DNA from 4 places in the Paenibacillus sp. FSL R10-2796 genome. Region 3 is predicted to be linked to each of the others. Evidence: riboswitches for the same ligand, from Rfam matches in the RefSeq annotation. Region 3 holds a riboswitch; each other region holds the start of a gene.

Region 1 (4,215 bases), 2.5 Mb from region 3:
CGGCAATGAAAGGGTCGAGTACAATACCAACAGCCGGCAAACCATAAAATATAATAAATAGCTGCACTAACAACGGGGTTCCCCGAATGACCCATACATAAAAACGGGCGATTAGCTTCGGAATTACCCACGGTGAAAGACGTGCCAACGCGGTTAGGATCGCCAAAATCAATCCAAGCACAAAGGAAAGTAGAGCCAACGGAATGGTAAAAGCCACCCCGGCTTTAAGCAGGGGTAGCAGTGTATCTAAGAAAATTTGTATTTTGCGGTCATCCATTATTCAGACATCCTTTTTAGCTTCTAGGCTTAATTAGCCTTGCTAGCCTTGTATTATTTTGAAACGTCAGCTCCAAAGTATTTCTCGGAAATTTTCAAGTACGTTCCATCACTTTTCATCTCTTTAATCGCATCACTGACCGCATTCACCAGCTCATCATTGCCTTTCAGGAATACCGCAGCACTTTGTGAGCCTTCAGGAATCTCATCAACCACTTTAATTTTTGCATCTGGTTTTTGTTTTTTCAGATCCAGATAAGACAAGCCATCATTCACAGTTGCATCAATACGTCCCGAAGTCAGCAGATCCATCGCTTGATTGAAACCGTCCGTAGCTACGATTTCAGCACCGTTCTCACGAGCGATGTCGGATAAGTTACTGGTCAGGGATTGTCCGGCTTTTTTACCCTTTAGATCAGCAAAGGTCTTAATATCCTCATTGTTTTCGCTCACGATCAATACTGCCTTGGATACAATATAGGGTTCAGAGAAATCATATTTCACTTTGCGATCTTCGTTAATGGAAACTTCATTAAAAATGACATCAAACCGTTTCGCATCCATCCCAGCAAAAATACCATCCCACTGAGTTTCAAAAAATTCAGCTTCAACACCTAAACGTTTGGCTACTTCTTCGGCAATTTCCACGTCAAAACCCGTCAATTTCCCCGCAGTGTCATGATAAGTAAAAGGTGCATAAGTCCCTTCTGTACCTATCCGCAATTTGCCGCTGGCCTTCACAGCCTCCAAACTGTTTTGCGCTGAAGATGCTGCTCCACCATTCGTTCCAGCTGTTGGTTCAGCAGCCGTATTGGTATTCGAATTATTGCCGCAAGCCGCTACAAGGACCACGGTTAACGCCAATATAATAGTTAAACTCCATTTTTTCATTATTAAATCCCCTCTCTCTATCCGGTTTTTTTCCGGTAAATTGAATAGTACACTGCCATCACATGATCGTCAATACTTTTTTCCGATTATATACATCGGAATTGTAATATTAACTAGATTTCTACTTATATCTTACCCAATCTTGGATTAATCCTTCACTTCTTTCTCTCTTTACTTCTCAGAAAGATATGGTATATTTATAAACAAATTAATATGGACCTGTTATTTCACTAGGGGAGTCGGCCGACTGAGACGGAGCTTCAAGCTCCGGACCCTTGGAACCTGATCTGGATCATACCAGCGGAGGGAAGTGGAGCAGAATTTTCATCAAGCATGTTAAGTGTTATTATGCAGAATGAACTTTTTGACCCATTCATTTCCTCTGGAAATGGATGGGTCTTTATTTGTTTAGGCGCTCCACAAAAATATTAGGAGGTTAGATCATCACGACCATTTTATCTATTCAAGGCCTAACCTACTCTTTTCCGGAAACTGAACAACCCCCTGTATTCGCAAATCTATCCATGGATATCAGGCAAGGGGAATTCGTCTCCGTAGTAGGTGCTAGCGGATGCGGGAAAAGCACATTTTTCAAAACGGTTGCCGGTTTACTCGAACCTACTCATGGAAAAATAAAACTCCCTACGCTCCCCTCAACCGCTAGTCGTTTAGGTCAGATCGCTTATATGCCTCAGCAGGATTTATTGCTGCCTTGGAGAACAGTGCTCGATAACTGCCTTTTGCCCTGGGAGATCAAGCCCAGATTTAGTAAACAGAAAACGATCACTCAGATTCGGGAAATGTTGGCCCGCTTCGGCTTAACAGATGTAGAGAAGGCTTATCCCCATGAACTTTCGGGAGGTATGAAACAGCGAGTAGCATTTCTGCGCACCTTAGTGGCTGGAGGCGGAAGTGGTCTTATGCTGCTGGATGAGCCCTTTGGCGCTCTCGATGCCATGACCAAACGTGAGATACACCGTTGGCTGTTGGAGTTATGGGGTGAACTGAATCAGACGATTATGCTCATCACTCATGATCTGGAAGAAGCCCTATTGCTCAGTGACCGGATTTATTTATTATCTGGCGGTGCGCACAGCGAATTACAGGAGATCGTTGTCGATCTACCAAAACCAAGACATTATAAGATGAACTATGAACCCCGGTTTATAGCACTACGGGCAGAGTTGGAGCGAAGATTGCATGCAACCTATACCTTTTAAAAAACATCTAGACAACTATGGTCCCTTCCTTCTTCTGGTACTGCTCATTCTTGTAATCTGGGAGTCAGCTGTTCGCCTTCACTTGATTCCAGCCTTTATTCTCCCTGCACCTTCATCTATTGGCATCGCATTGATCGAGCACAGGCAATTATTATTTGGACAGCATTTATTGGCGACGTTACAGGAGATACTGGTGGGTTTTGTCCTTTCTGTGATTTTTGGTGTATTGCTGGGCATTGGAATGTTCCTGTTTCGCCCCGTAGAAAAGGCCATCTATCCCTTCCTTATCATTAGCCAGACGGTCCCATTAATTGCGCTATCCCCCATTTTTATTATGTGGTTCGGATATACGCTGTGGAGCAAAGTGGCTGTGGTGTTTTTGACGGCTTTTTTTCCAGTCGTAGTGAGTACATATGATGGACTTCGTACAAGTGGCCAGACTTACAAGGACTTATTATTAACATTTGGTGCAAACCGCTGGCAGCTGCTTGTCAAAACCCAAATTCCACTGGCATTGCCTGCTTTTTTCTCTGGCTTAAAGCTGTCCATAGTATACTGCGTCATCGGAGCTACTATCGGGGAATGGCTCGGCGGCAGTAAAGGACTCGGTTACTTCAGCCGCAGAATGGCCGGAAATATGCAGAGCGATGAAATGTTCGCGGCTGTATTTCTGCTGTCCGCGCTTGGTGTTGTGCTTTTTCTGGCGATAGCTTTACTCGAACAATTATTTTTAAAGAAAAGAGGATCTAACCAATGAATCATTTAAAATCACCACAACGAGGACTTATTTCTGTATTTCTAGTATGCACACTTTTGCTCTTAAGCAGCTGCGGGAAGGCAGACAAGCTAAATAACAACTCCCAAACCGGTTCCTCCAATTCCGAAAATAAACAGTCACACAAGCTGACGATTATGCTTGATTGGTATCCCAATGCCGTTCATTCCTTTCTATACGCTGCGCAACAGCAAGGTTTTTTCCAAGAGGAAGGTTTGGATGTCGAGATCAAAATGCCTGCGGACAGCAATGACGCCCTAAAGCTTGTAGCAGCAAATCAAATTGATCTAGCGCTCAGTTATCAGCCTCAGGTGCTTATGGCACGCGGAGAGAAAATCCCTGTACGTTCGATTGCAGCAATCGTGCGGCATCCACTGAATCATCTGATGGTTCCTCAAGCAGGCAGTATTCATAGTCCCAAAGAGCTCGTGGGAAAACAAATCGGCTATTCCTCCATTCCGCTCTATGAAGCGATGATTCGGACAATGATCCAGAGTGATGGAGGCGATCCTTCATCCGCCAAGCTGATTGATGTAGGTTTTGACCTTATCCCTGCGATCTCTACAGGACAAGTGGACGCAATAATGGGCGGATTCATCAACCATGAACAACTGATCCTTGAAAAAGAGGGACATCCGGTCACCTCGCTTAATCCAACGGATTACGGAGTACCTGACTATTATGAGCTTGTGCTGGTGGCCAGCGAACAAGGATTGCAAAATTCTGAAGCCTACTTTAAAAAATTTCTAAATGCCATAACAAAAGGACAGGAATTTGTGGAGCAGAATCCTGAACAAGCCCTGGATTTACTGATTGCACATGAAGATGCAACTTCACCGCTCGACAAGGAGATTGAGAAAAAAAGTCTTGAAATTCTACTGCCGCTGATGAATGCAGGCGATCAAACTTTTGGTTATCAAGACCCGACATCTTGGGAAAAGGTTCAGCAGTGGTTATCCACCAACGATCTTCTACCAGAAGATATTAAAGCACAGGAAGCTTTTATCAATCTGTAACGTTTAGTTGGTTATTCATACAAGCTTGAGGAGGAAT
Region 2 (4,215 bases), 1.3 Mb from region 3:
CCCTTCACAATATTCCATAACCATAAACGTCTCTCCCATATCTGATTCCAGTAAAACTTTATGGTTATAAGCCAACAATCCGGGACATGGGAGTCCCTGTAGATACAATCTTTTCTGTTGAGAAAAGGCGAAGCTCAGTTCTTCTGGATTATACAATTTATATCTTTTTTTGTTGTATTGTTTAAGTAGAAATGGTCCTGATTCCGTTATGATTTTCCATTTAAGATTTAACCAGCCACGTTTTATTGGGGTAGCATGAAGGACTTTCAATCCAAAAAAATGATAGAAACTATTACTTAAATCCTCTAAAATGGCTTCCTCTGAACGAATCGCTTCCATTTCATCAACTCCTATCTATTCAAAGTATAAAAGAAGAAGCCGCCAATGACGACTTCTTTTAGATATTTCTTTTTAGCAGAAAAAGTTATCTATAAATGAGGCTCCCGCCTTGGAGAAACTCTTGCGCCTTCTCTTGCATTCCTGATTCAATTCTCGTCGTATTACGGATATTATGAGAGATCTTCATACTGCAAAATTTCGGCCCGCACATGGAACAAAAATGAGCTGTTTTAGCGCCTTCCGCAGGCAATGTCTCATCATGATATTCTAGCGCTCGCTCAGGATCTAACGATAAATGAAATTGATCACGCCAACGAAATTCAAAACGGGCTTTCGAAAGAGCATTATCCCGGTCTTGTGCTCCTTTATGCCCTTTCGCCAAATCTGCGGCATGAGCCGCTATTTTATAAGTAATGACCCCTACACGTACATCTTCCTTATTAGGCAGGCCAAGATGCTCCTTCGGAGTTACGTAACACAACATTGCTGTACCGAACCAACCAATCATCGCTGCACCTATAGCAGAGGTAATATGATCATAACCAGGCGCAATATCTGTAGTCAGTGGACCTAATGTATAAAAAGGGGCTTCGTTACAGGTTTCAATTTGCTTATCCATATTCTCTTTAATCAAGTGCATCGGCACATGTCCTGGACCCTCTACCATCACCTGTACATCATGACTCCAAGCTATAGCTGTTAATTCACCTAACGTCTCTAACTCGGCAAATTGTGCTTCATCATTCGCATCAGCAATCGAACCCGGACGTAATCCATCGCCTAGGGAAAAAGAAACATCGTACAGCTTCATGATTTCACATATCTCTTCAAAATGTGTATATAAAAAGTTCTCTTGATGATGCGCAAGACACCATGCCGCCATAATGGAACCACCTCTTGAAACAATGCCAGTCATACGTTGTGCCGTCAACGGGATATAACGAAGCAGAACCCCCGCATGAATGGTAAAATAATCAACCCCTTGCTCCGCTTGCTCAATGAGCGTATCACGGTACACTTCCCACGTTAAATCTTCCGCTTTCCCATTCACTTTTTCCAACGCTTGATAGATAGGCACCGTGCCAATAGGAACAGGAGAATTACGGATGATCCACTCGCGTGTCGTATGGATGTTTTTACCTGTGGAGAGATCCATTATATTATCTGCACCCCAGCGGGTGGCCCATCTCATCTTCTCTACCTCTTCCTCTATGGATGAGGATACTGCGGAATTTCCTATATTGGCATTGATCTTCACTAAAAAATTGCGTCCAATAATCATCGGTTCACTCTCTGGATGATTGATATTCGATGGGATGATGGCGCGGCCGCGGGCTACTTCATCTCTTACAAATTCCAGTGCCACATTCTCACGAATCGCAACGTATTCCATTTCCGAAGTAATAATCCCTTTGCGTGCATAATGCATTTGAGAGACATTAAGCCCCTTTTTCGCTCGCAAAGGTTTTCTATGGAGCGCTGGAAACACTTCCGCCACAGCTTTTCCCGTTGCATTCCCGTTATCTTCAGGCTTCACGGTTCTTCCTTCGTACGCTTCCGCATCCCCTCGTTCCTCAATCCAGCTTAGACGATTGGGCTCTAACCCCTGACGAATATCAGTATGAATATTAGCATCCGTGTAAGCCCCGCTTGTGTCATAGACATGAATTGGGGCATTCTCCTCTTCGCCGTCTATGCCCGCAGTTGGACTAAGTGAGATCTCCCGCATAGGCACCTGTATATCAGGCCGTGAACCCTTTACATACACTTTTTGACTTGCTGGAAAAGCTGATAGATTGATTGGATCGTTGTTCAATTCGCTTGTCATCTCAATTCCTCCTATAAGGTGATTTGATCAAGCGGAGACGGTCTACTCCCCACACATAGAAAAGGCCACATCTGTATAAGATGCGGCCTTAGAGTAGACAAATAGAAATAAAGCTCCATTTCCTCCGCTGGCATTATCCAGATCAGGTTTGACGGTCGATAGTTATAACTATCCTCTCAGCCTGGTCCCACCAAGCTCCCGTGACTATATAATTGCTACTTCAAAGTATAACCGAAAAGAGAGAATTATCCAAATCTACTCAAATGTGAGATCAATGTATACGTTAGTTTAACACCAATACCCCAAATCCTTCCAGAAGCACCTCGCCCGACAATGTTGTGCTGCTCAGTAAATCTGTTTTGGTCTCACGAAGATGGATCGTGACAGGAGTCTCACTATAATTAAGCAAAAAAGCATAACTGGAAGAAGCTCCGGTACGGACTTGCAGCTCTACCTCTTCTGGGAGCTCCAGCCAATCTGCTGGCGATTGTAGATCAATTAAATTTATGATCTCAGCCGCTGCCTGTTCATTAAATACGGCTCCGTAATACCAAACCTCACCCTTGCCGCGACGATTTCTAGTTACCGCCGGTTTTCCCGCATAATAATCAGAGGCGTAAACCGCCATCACTTCAACCGAAGCTTCCTCTATTTTGAGAATATCATTAAAGTCATCTGCTCCTGTAACGACTTCGGTCACGCCCGACCAGCTAATTGTTGTTGGCTGACGACTGCCCTTAACCATTGTGAATTCTTCAACTGTGATCCCGCATAGATCCTTAGCAGCACCTGGGAAAGGACGCATATAACATTGACCGCGCTCATCCTTATAGCCAGTTCTACAGCCGAAGATCAGTTTGCCGCCTTGCTGAACATATTCATCCAGCAGTGCTGTTGTCTCATCTGTCATAATCGCTGGGTGAGGATAGATAAGCACGTCGTACCTTGCAAGCTCCTCCAGCGTTGTTTTTTTGCGTAAATAGAGTACGTCATTCGGGATATGCTTCCGCTGAAGCGCCTTGTACCACTCCTTATTGCTCTTCCACATAAACGGGCCATGCCAAACATCGTATTCTCCATCCCACTCATTGTCATAATCACGAACAATAGCAATGTTAGCCTGATTACGAGTACCGACAAACGCATGACCTGCTGCTGCCAGCTCCTGACCGATCTGCCCCGCTTCCCGCACTCTTCGGTTAGGCTGATTATGATAGTCATTGATTCCATGCCAATAAATTTCATTGCCCATCGTAGCTGTCCGCCAGCGGAAATATAACACCATATCTGCTCCATGAGCGATCGACTGATAAGTCCATAACCGCATCTGCCCCGGCTTTGGAGAAGGCATATCCATCCGGTTCACCCAGCCACCCGGGCCCGACTGCTGCTCCATAATACAGAAATTCGGGGATATCGAACGAACAACAGATAACGACAGTCCCCAGCCTCTATCATTCAGCGGATTCCGCTCATTCGGGTCATAAAAAATAGTAGAGAACTGAGGATAGGAATCATAGCTGAAGAAATCCAACAGTTCATCCGTCATTTCATGGCTATCGAGATGCCCGAACAGACCGTTCGTGGTTACCCACTGCTTAGGGGCAAGTTTACGGATGATATCCGCTTGGTTTTTGGCAAAAGAAATTGTATTGTCCGAAATAAACCGTTTTTCATCCAATGCCTGATGAGGATTGGGTTGCTTCGGTACTGGAGTCGGACGTGGAAGATAGACCTGAGACCAGTCACTATAGCTTTGATTCCAAAAAACAGCTCCCCAAGCCTCGTTCAAATGCTCAAGTGTAACATATTTCTGCTGTAGCCATTCCCGGAAAGCCTTATGGTCACTCTCCGAATAAAATTCACTGATCTCACAGTTGAGCTCATTATCAATTTGCCAGCCAACTACACCCGGATGATTGCCGTAATGTTCAGCCATTTGTTCTGCAATACGTGCACACAGTTCCCGGTATTTAGGACTGCTGTAATTATAATGACGGCGCATGCCATGCTGAAGTGTAACACCTTCGTAGGTTACATTTAAAACT
Region 3 (4,215 bases):
CCGCATAAGTAGCAGATATTTTTACGCCGGAAAATAGTGCCGGGATAGAAGAGGGCAGCTCCAGCTTGGTGAAGATTTGCCACTTGCTTGCGCCAGCCATTTTCATATAATTCATCATGACCTGATCACTTTGGGCCAGACCGCCCATCGCAGCGACAGCTACCGGGAAGAAACATACTAGTGTAATCAGCACGATTTTGGGCAAAAGACCAAAGCCGAACCAGATAATGAGCAGGGGTCCGAGCGCGATGGAGGGAACATTTTGACTCAGAATAATAAGTGGATAAAAAGCCCGTCTAGCCCAAGGCAAAAGATGCAAAAGCAAAGCAACGATCAGGCCTACCCCCGTACCAATGGGAAAACCAATTAAAGTGAGCCGCAGCGTAGCCATCGTATGTGCCCAAAGACCAGAAGCGTTACTGGTGGATTCACGGGCAATATCAGCAGGACTCGGCAGAATCCAGGATTCAATATGAAATACAGATACAGATAGCTGCCATACGGTTAAAAAGAAGACGACCGCCACAAGGGGCGGCCATATTAGCTTCCAGGTCGATCTCACGGCCGATATTTCTCCGTCAATTTATCCATGCTGATTCCGTTAGGATTATGAGCGATTTTGATCTGCGAAATTACGCTTGGACTGCCTGCTTCGATCAACGCCTCCTGCATCTGACGCACAACCTCCAGCAGCTCGCTAAGCTCACCTTCCATTGTGGTTTCCAGCGGATTCACTTGATGTTTAACACCGGATTTCTGAATGACCTCAATCGCTTTATCTACGTATGGGATGGAATCCTCATTGTTCGGAGTTTTTGGAATTACTTGAATGCTTAGTAGGGTGTTAGCCACAATAATCAATCCTCTCATTTTATAAGGTAAGTTCAAAAAGCCAACTTTGATAACGAAGTAACTCAGGAAGCAAACTCGACATCGAATCTTGAACGAACTTGGGAAGTCCGGTACTCACGTAGCACATCACTACGCTCCGTTCCTCCTTCCTCAAGTAACGTCCAACCTTCTTGGTTCTGAAGTCCGCTCTCTACTCCGCCGGTAAAAAATCATTACTGAATGCACTAGCAGCATCCAGCGGTTTATCCAGCAACTTCAGATCGTACATCCAGTCGCCATAATTCTGCCAGACCTCGGTTTTTTGCTCGCCCCAGCGGGCAGCATCGTCCTTGTATTTTGGGCTAAGCCATTTTTGGCTAGCTAGGACAAGGTCGGCGTCCAGGTCAGGAACGGCCTTCGATAACATACCGGCAGCCTCTTCCGGATGATCTATGGCATATTGATAACCTTTTGATGTGGCTTTCATGAAGGCCTTCACCAGATCAGGATGATCTGCAATTTGCTTCTCACTCGTCGTCAGCACAGGCGTGTAATAATCGAGCTGCGGCGCATAATCCTTTAAGTACAGCATATCCAATGGCTCGCCACGCAACTCAGCCTCAACACCAGTCCAAGCGTAGAAAATCCAGGCGAAATCAATGTCACGTTTGACGGCGGTAAAATAATCAGCTTCACCGATACTGATCAGCTTCACCTTTTTCACATCGCCACCTTCAGGATCCATGATAGCTTTCATGGCTGCTTCTTCCGCCGGTGAGCCCCAGCCTCCGTAGGTTTTACCTTCGAAATCCTTTGGTGATTTAATATTGCGATCTACTGGAGCAACGAATCCCGACGTATTATGCTGAATAATAGCTGCTATCGAGACAAGGGGTACGCCTTGTAGACGGGCTAGTGTTAATCCTTCTTGGGCGCTGATGCCAAATGCGGCTTCGCCAGAAGTAACCATAGTATCAGAACCCGCTGCGCCTGGCTGAACGATCTCGACGTCCAGACCTTCTTCAGCGTAGTAACCAAGATCCTTAGCTACGTATAGACCGGTATGATTTGTGTTCGGTGTCCAGTCGAGTGCGACTTTAACTTTGGTGAGCTCTTTTGGAGCATCCGTCCCAGCCGCAGCAGTTGGATCAGTAGCATTTGCTTTGTTTCCGGCTGTATTCCCATTGTTGCTGCCGCATCCGGCAATGGCAAGAATGAGTACACAGGTGAGGCACAACGTAAGTGCTTTTTTGAGGTGCATGTCTTCTTCTCTCCTTTAAGGTTACAAGAATCCCGTCTTCACAACATGAACCGTAAAGTGTAGTATGTACGTTTTTCTACATCTTTTAGTGATCTTACAAAAAAAGCGCCCCGAGTGATCGGGACGCTGGCTTGGCGCAAGGTTAGTTAAGGTCACAGGGACCAGAACCAATTGGCGATTCCTACGCTGGCATTATCCAGATCAGGTATAAGGGTCAGTATCTTGTGGGATACAATCTCAGCCGGCCAATTCCAGCACCCCTGGTTCTATGAAGTTAACGGGTATTTCTATGTGCAATATAAGTAAGCATAAGTTTTGTACCCATACTTTATATCTTATATTTCTCGCATACGGTGTATTATAGACGGCTGTACTCGGAATGTCTAGTAGTGCACTCCTGAATTTTTCCAATCCAGTAGTTTCTTTTTTGCTAGTCTAGATCTTTATATTTCTTGCGGTGACGCCGTTTAAGCTCACTAACCAGCGCCCCTAGCGTGAGGACAACGCTGATCAGAATCCCGCTCATGATCACGAAGAGGGCAAGAAATTCAAAGGGAGAATAACCAATCATTTTACTCCATTGAATCTTTCCATCCAGATCGTCAATGACCTGATTCATGCCGTAAATCCCGCTTACTACCGTAAATACAGTGAGAATCATCAGCAGATTATCCCGTCGCTTGGATTGAAACTTATCCTGATACTGAAACAGGTCATTTAAGGTTTCTTTCACTTCCTCGAACAAAGCATCGTTTCCGTATACTTTACGCAGCTGAAGAAATATCTCCCGGCCCTGCGACTGGGAAATCAACTCCAAGAAGTAGAACTTAGCCGAGAACTTATTGATGGAGTAGATTAGATTGTCTATTTCCTCATAATCATGATTAATCCGAAGTCGGGAGTGCATATTGGCGAGCTTTAGCAGAACGATTTTGTGGAAAATATTGAGTAAAAATCCGTAATAATATTGCCCGTACATCTGGTTGGCTAGACTAACAGCAATCTCCTGTTCAGCGCGGGTCATGCAGCAAAAGGTTTGCTCATTCATCATATAATATGTGTCTGGACCCCAGCGATTATAGGAATGCTCATGACAATAGTTTGCAATATACGCTGGATCGCTGGCACTGGCATAGGGCTTTCCGTTCAGATTAATTCCATCAAGCTGTGAGGCGCGATAGCGTAGATTTACACTAATCTCATCAGAGCTTTCTTCATTCTGAAAGCCGTAAAAAGCTTGCACCTGCATTCTTTCATCTACGAAAAAAGGAAGGGTCTCGAAATAAGCCCCATTGATATCCGATTGATCCAGATATGGCTCCAGTCCATCCACCAAATTTCGGAAGACAAAATCCTCTACCATCTCATAGGTCTGTTCCCCGCAATGAATATAAGTGTAATCATCCTGTATGAAGGTATTCTCTAGCGCACGGAAACGATCTGCGAATTCTAGGGCAATACTAAAGGGAATTGAATCCCCCTCCAGCTGGACACGTATCGTCACGAATCCAAGCTGAAAAGGACATATGAATATATCCGTCGAGAGAATTTTGAAAAATATAGATTGCTGCGGAATCTCCAGAATGCAGTCGAGATTATTTACTCTGGAAAAACGGCGAAACGAGTCGGCATCCTTCCTGCGTGGAAAAAGGACATGTGCAGCAAACGGTAAATAGGTGCGCTCCATTCGTTCATGGGAAACACAGTAGCCATCTCCGTAGTAGGCAGCTTCAAGCTCTTTATTATCCAGAAAAAAACGTGTGAAGCCGTCGTCCTGTAATTGCTGGATAAGCTGCTTAGAATCGCCCTTTTTTATAGAAAAGGGAAATATAAACTGCATGAGCGCAGTATGTAACAAAGGCTCAGTTGAAGACTCATTCATTCATCGTCCATCCTTGTGCTCAGAATATGCTTATAGATCACATTACCCTAAAAGGATAACGTTGATACTGTTCTAAATACGGGAACTCTTTCCTTTCACCGCTTGCATAGATTGGAACCTCCATGCGGCAATGCTTAGCAGAAACAAGAAGGCGGCAAAAGCGGCAAGTAATCCGGCTGTTTGTGCCACTTCTAAATGGTCCATAGACCAGCCCATAAACAGAGGTAGCAAAGCACCGCCA
Region 4 (4,215 bases), 1.8 Mb from region 3:
CAGCAGTAGTGCCAGGAGATCCTGGCTATGATTCGAATTTGGAGCCAGGAGCTAGAGGTGCGATGTACTATCCTCTTGTATCCTGGACGCAGCTTGTTGATACAGCGGACATTTCTCCTTATTTAATTTCAAAAGTAAAAAGTGCATATGAATTAGGACTCTTTAGATCTGAAATGGGGATTGCCAGAGGCGAAATGGTCAATGGGACAGAACTAGAACCTAAAGCTATAGTGACCCGGGAGAAAGCGGCCAAAGCTCTGTACTTTATGTGGGTGCTGGAACATGAAGTGAATGCAGAAAATCATGTTTCTTCTCTAAAATAGTCAGGGTGAACAATTCAAGGCACAGCAGCGATGCTGTGTCTATTTGTATGCAGTGAATTCCTCTCCACTTACAGCAGTATATCTCTCACGGTTGTTTATATCTACTTTCATTGTGGTAAGTAAGATTCGTAAAGCGATTTAAGAAAATGACAAACCCAGCGTATAAACGTGCATAGTTGTGCCATCCTAAGACGATCAGTTAACTATCAATTTGCTTAACGAGAGGAGATAGGGAAGATGTCAGGCAACAATAAACAAGCTACAAAAACCTTACCCCCACAGGAGCAGCATCATCAGCCAGGGATTGAGAGTGAAATGACGCCGCTGCCCAAATACGAGCCGGCAAATTATAAAGCAGCAGGTAAACTGCAAGACAAGGCGGCGTTAATTACCGGTGGAGACAGCGGAATTGGGCGTGCAGTTGCTGTGCTTTTTGCTAAAGAAGGCGCTGATGTGGTCATTTCATATCTTAATGAACACTCAGATGCAGAGGAAACTAAACGTCAGGTCGAGCAGGAAGGCCGCAAATGTATCCTAATTCCAGGTGATATCGGTGACGAGAAATTCTGTAAGGATCTTATTAAACAGACGGTGGAGGGCTTAGGAAAGCTTGATATTCTCATCAATAACGCGGCAGAGCAACATCCGCAAGCTAAGATCGAGGATATTACTTCCGAGCAGCTTGAGCGTACTTTCCGTACGAATATATTTGCGATGTTCTATTTAACAAAAGCAGCTATGCCTCATTTAAAAGCAGGATCTACCATTATAAATACAACTTCAATTACCGCTTATCGCGGAAGCCCGCAGCTGCTGGACTATTCATCAACTAAAGGAGCTATTCTTAGCTTCACACGATCCTTGTCCACGAATCTGGCAGAGAAGGGCATACGGGTAAACGGTGTTGCACCAGGTCCAATCTGGACACCGCTGATTCCCTCTACCTTTGATGCAAAACAGGTTAGCGAGTTTGGAGGTACACAGCCTATGAAACGGCCTGGACAACCAGAAGAGCTGGCACCAGCCTATGTATATCTGGCCTCTGACGATTCCAGTTATGTGACTGGACAGGTTATTCATGTAAATGGTGGCGAGGTAGTAAACGGTTAGATCAGTACAGCTAATGTGAATAAATGGGTGTATTTCAATAAAAAAATATGTTACTATAAACCACGTTAGCATTTTAAAATTGTATATTTATGTCACTAGGGGTGCCGATTGGCTGAGACGGAATGGATTTCCGGACCCTTTGAACCTGATCTGGTTAAGACCAGCGTAGGGAAGTGGAGAACGAATTTCTGTTGTCGGGCTATTTGTAGTGCCGTCTATATACAGATTCTGACTGCCTTCCTTACGGGGGGCAGTTTTTTTGTTTTTTACTGACCTACAGGGAAGTGAGAGAGGAGATCGTGATGTTGCAAGCTGAGATCCATCTAATATCAGACGGCAAGCTACAGCTGAGACATTTTGTTGAACTAGCTGTCACGGTGCAGACATGGGTCGATTATATTCACCTGAGAGATAAGCAATGTCCTGCATGCGAACTGCTCGCTGCGGCACAGAAGCTGTTGGCTGCCGGTATGCCCGCTACCAAACTGATAATCAACGACCGGATCGATGTAGCCTTGGCAGCTGGTGCCGCGGGGGTTCAGTTGGCTTGGCACAGTCTGAGTCCGGTTACAGCCCGGCGAATTGCACCTCAGCTTCGGCTGGGGAGATCGGTTCATTCTCCGGAAGAAGCGGCGAATGCCTCAGAGCAGGGAGCTGATTATTGCTTGTTTGGTCATGTATTTCCCTCGGATAGCAAGTTAGGGCTGCCCGCACGTGGGTTAGAGCTGCTTGCAGAAACGGTGAAGACCAGCTCTATTCCTGTAATTGCGATTGGCGGAATTAGCCCCGCTAATGCGGCGCAGATCATCAGGAAAGGTGCGGCAGGAGTTGCTGTGATGTCCGGTATTTGCGGAGCGGATGATCCTTATGAGGCCGCCAAAGCTATTCATAAGGCGGTTCATTCATAGCCTGGAGGTAACAGCATGGGCGAAGGGGGTGATTCAGAATGAAGCTGTTGATTAACGGGAAATCCGCAGAGTGTTCTGGTGGTATTCAAACTATAGCTGATTTGATCAGTCTTCCTGAGTGGTCGGGTCGTTTGATGATCATTGAGCTGAATGGAGAATTTGTCAGTAAGGAGAATTATGAAAGTACTGCTCTGAGCGAGGATGATCGTTTGGAACTGGTGCACTTTGTTGGTGGGGGTTGAGATGGAGCGGTATAGAATTTTGAGAAATTTATAAGAACCAAAGGGAGGTAATTTCATGCATGACCCGTTACATATTGGCGGCATCGAATTAACCAGTAGATTATTTATCGGAACCGGAAAATATAGCCGGAATACGTTGATCCCCGAAGTGATCGCAAGCTCTGGTTCTCAGGTGATTACTGTAGCGCTTCGCCGAGTGGACCCGCAAGGTGGAGCAGAAAATATCATGAACCACATTCCCGGCCACATGACTCTTCTGCCTAATACCTCAGGAGCGCGTTCAGCGGAAGAGGCAGTCCGTATTGCAAGATTAGCAAGAGCTGCGGGACTGGGGAACTGGGTCAAGATCGAAGTGATCAATGATCAGAAATACCTGCTTCCAGATAATCTGGAGACCATACGAGCTACAGAGATTTTAGCAGCGGAGGGTTTTGTAGTACTGCCTTATATGAGTCCGGACCTTTCGGCTGCTTTACGTCTGAGAGATGCCGGTGCTGCTGCTGTGATGCCGCTTGGTGCGCCGATCGGAACGAATCGCGGCCTGCGCACCAAGGAGCTTGTGCGTATTCTTATTCAAGAAGTGAATTTGCCGATTATTGTAGACGCCGGAATTGGCAAGCCCTCGGAAGCGGCGGAAGCAATGGAGATGGGGGCCGCTGCTGTTCTGCTTAATACGGCTATTGCAACGGCACGTAATCCGCTCGTCATGGCGGAAGCGTTCCGCGAGGCGATATCCGCTGGCCGCAAAGCTTATTTGGCAGGACTCGGTCCTGTAGAAGAAGTTGCTTTTGCTTCGTCACCGTTGACTGGATTTTTGAACTGAATTTGATAGGTCACGAAAGGAGGGAAGATTAGCATGAGCTTTTTTGACACACTGGCCCGCTTGGAGCAGTATCCTTATGAGCAGCTGTGGAAGGAGTTCCGGGAGGATGACGTTAAGCGGGCGCTTGGAAAAGACAAGCTGAACGAAAATGATTTGCTGGCATTGCTCTCTCCGGCAGCAACGCCGCTGCTAGAGGAGATGGCGTTGGCTGCACAGCGACTGACCCGTGCACATTTTGGTTATTCGATGCAGCTGTTCACACCGATGTATCTTGCGGATTTTTGTGTGAATCATTGTACCTACTGCAGCTTCAGCTCCATTTATGATTTTCCGCGCAAAAAGCTGTCCTTGGAGGAGGTTCGCAGGGAGGCTGAGAAGATTGCAGCTACAGGTCTGCGGCATATCCTCATTTTGACTGGTGAATCGCGCCGGGAGAATCCTGTCTCATATATTAAGGATTGCGTAGATGTACTCAGGGAATTTTTTTCCTCTGTCAGTATTGAGATAAATCCTCTATCAACTGCAGAATATAAAGAGCTTCTTCAAGCAGGGGTGGATGGATTAACACTGTACCAAGAGGTGTACCACCAGGAGACTTACAGAAAGCTGCATGTTAAAGGGCCTAAAAGAAACTACCGGAATCGCCTGGATGCACCTGAACGCGGCTGTCAGGCAGGTTTTCGTTCTGTGAATATTGGTACGTTGCTCGGGATGTATGATTGGCGGCAAGAGGCATTCCAAAGTGCCATGCATGCCCGTTATTTGCAGGATCGGTATCCAGATTGCGAGATCAGTCTGTCACCTCCACG

The links. Region 3 has a riboswitch for thiamine pyrophosphate ahead of NST58_RS02585 (ABC transporter substrate-binding protein). Riboswitches for the same ligand answer to the same signal wherever they lie in the genome.
Region 1: linked by a shared signal. The riboswitch ahead of NST58_RS13990 (ABC transporter ATP-binding protein) and the one ahead of NST58_RS02585 (ABC transporter substrate-binding protein) in region 3 are both predicted to bind thiamine pyrophosphate.
Region 2: linked by a shared signal. The riboswitch ahead of thiC (phosphomethylpyrimidine synthase ThiC) and the one ahead of NST58_RS02585 (ABC transporter substrate-binding protein) in region 3 are both predicted to bind thiamine pyrophosphate.
Region 4: linked by a shared signal. The riboswitch ahead of NST58_RS10360 (thiamine phosphate synthase) and the one ahead of NST58_RS02585 (ABC transporter substrate-binding protein) in region 3 are both predicted to bind thiamine pyrophosphate.

What each region holds. Positions count from the first base shown of each region.
Region 1 covers NZ_CP150178.1:3,088,966-3,093,180, reverse strand. The annotation lists gene NST58_RS14000 (amino acid ABC transporter permease) at 1-277, opposite strand, end outside; gene NST58_RS13995 (amino acid ABC transporter substrate-binding protein) at 331-1,167, opposite strand; TPP riboswitch at 1,390-1,493, shown strand; gene NST58_RS13990 (ABC transporter ATP-binding protein) at 1,692-2,387, shown strand; gene NST58_RS13985 (ABC transporter permease) at 2,368-3,144, shown strand; gene NST58_RS13980 (ABC transporter substrate-binding protein) at 3,141-4,178, shown strand.
Region 2 covers NZ_CP150178.1:6,504,557-6,508,771, forward strand. The annotation lists gene NST58_RS28975 (phosphotransferase) at 1-339, opposite strand, end outside; gene thiC (phosphomethylpyrimidine synthase ThiC) at 425-2,167, opposite strand; TPP riboswitch at 2,270-2,379, opposite strand; gene NST58_RS28985 (beta-galactosidase) at 2,451-4,215, opposite strand, start outside.
Region 3 covers NZ_CP150178.1:539,951-544,165, forward strand. The annotation lists gene NST58_RS02575 (ABC transporter permease) at 1-562, opposite strand, end outside; gene NST58_RS02580 (MTH1187 family thiamine-binding protein) at 559-852, opposite strand; gene NST58_RS02585 (ABC transporter substrate-binding protein) at 1,043-2,092, opposite strand; TPP riboswitch at 2,254-2,364, opposite strand; gene NST58_RS02590 (hypothetical protein) at 2,523-3,974, opposite strand; gene NST58_RS02595 (MFS transporter) at 4,047-4,215, opposite strand, start outside.
Region 4 covers NZ_CP150178.1:2,332,052-2,336,266, forward strand. The annotation lists gene NST58_RS10350 (GDSL-type esterase/lipase family protein) at 1-323, shown strand, start outside; gene NST58_RS10355 (SDR family oxidoreductase) at 561-1,433, shown strand; TPP riboswitch at 1,521-1,622, shown strand; gene NST58_RS10360 (thiamine phosphate synthase) at 1,736-2,341, shown strand; gene thiS (sulfur carrier protein ThiS) at 2,380-2,583, shown strand; gene NST58_RS10370 (thiazole synthase) at 2,639-3,406, shown strand; gene thiH (2-iminoacetate synthase ThiH) at 3,440-4,215, shown strand, end outside.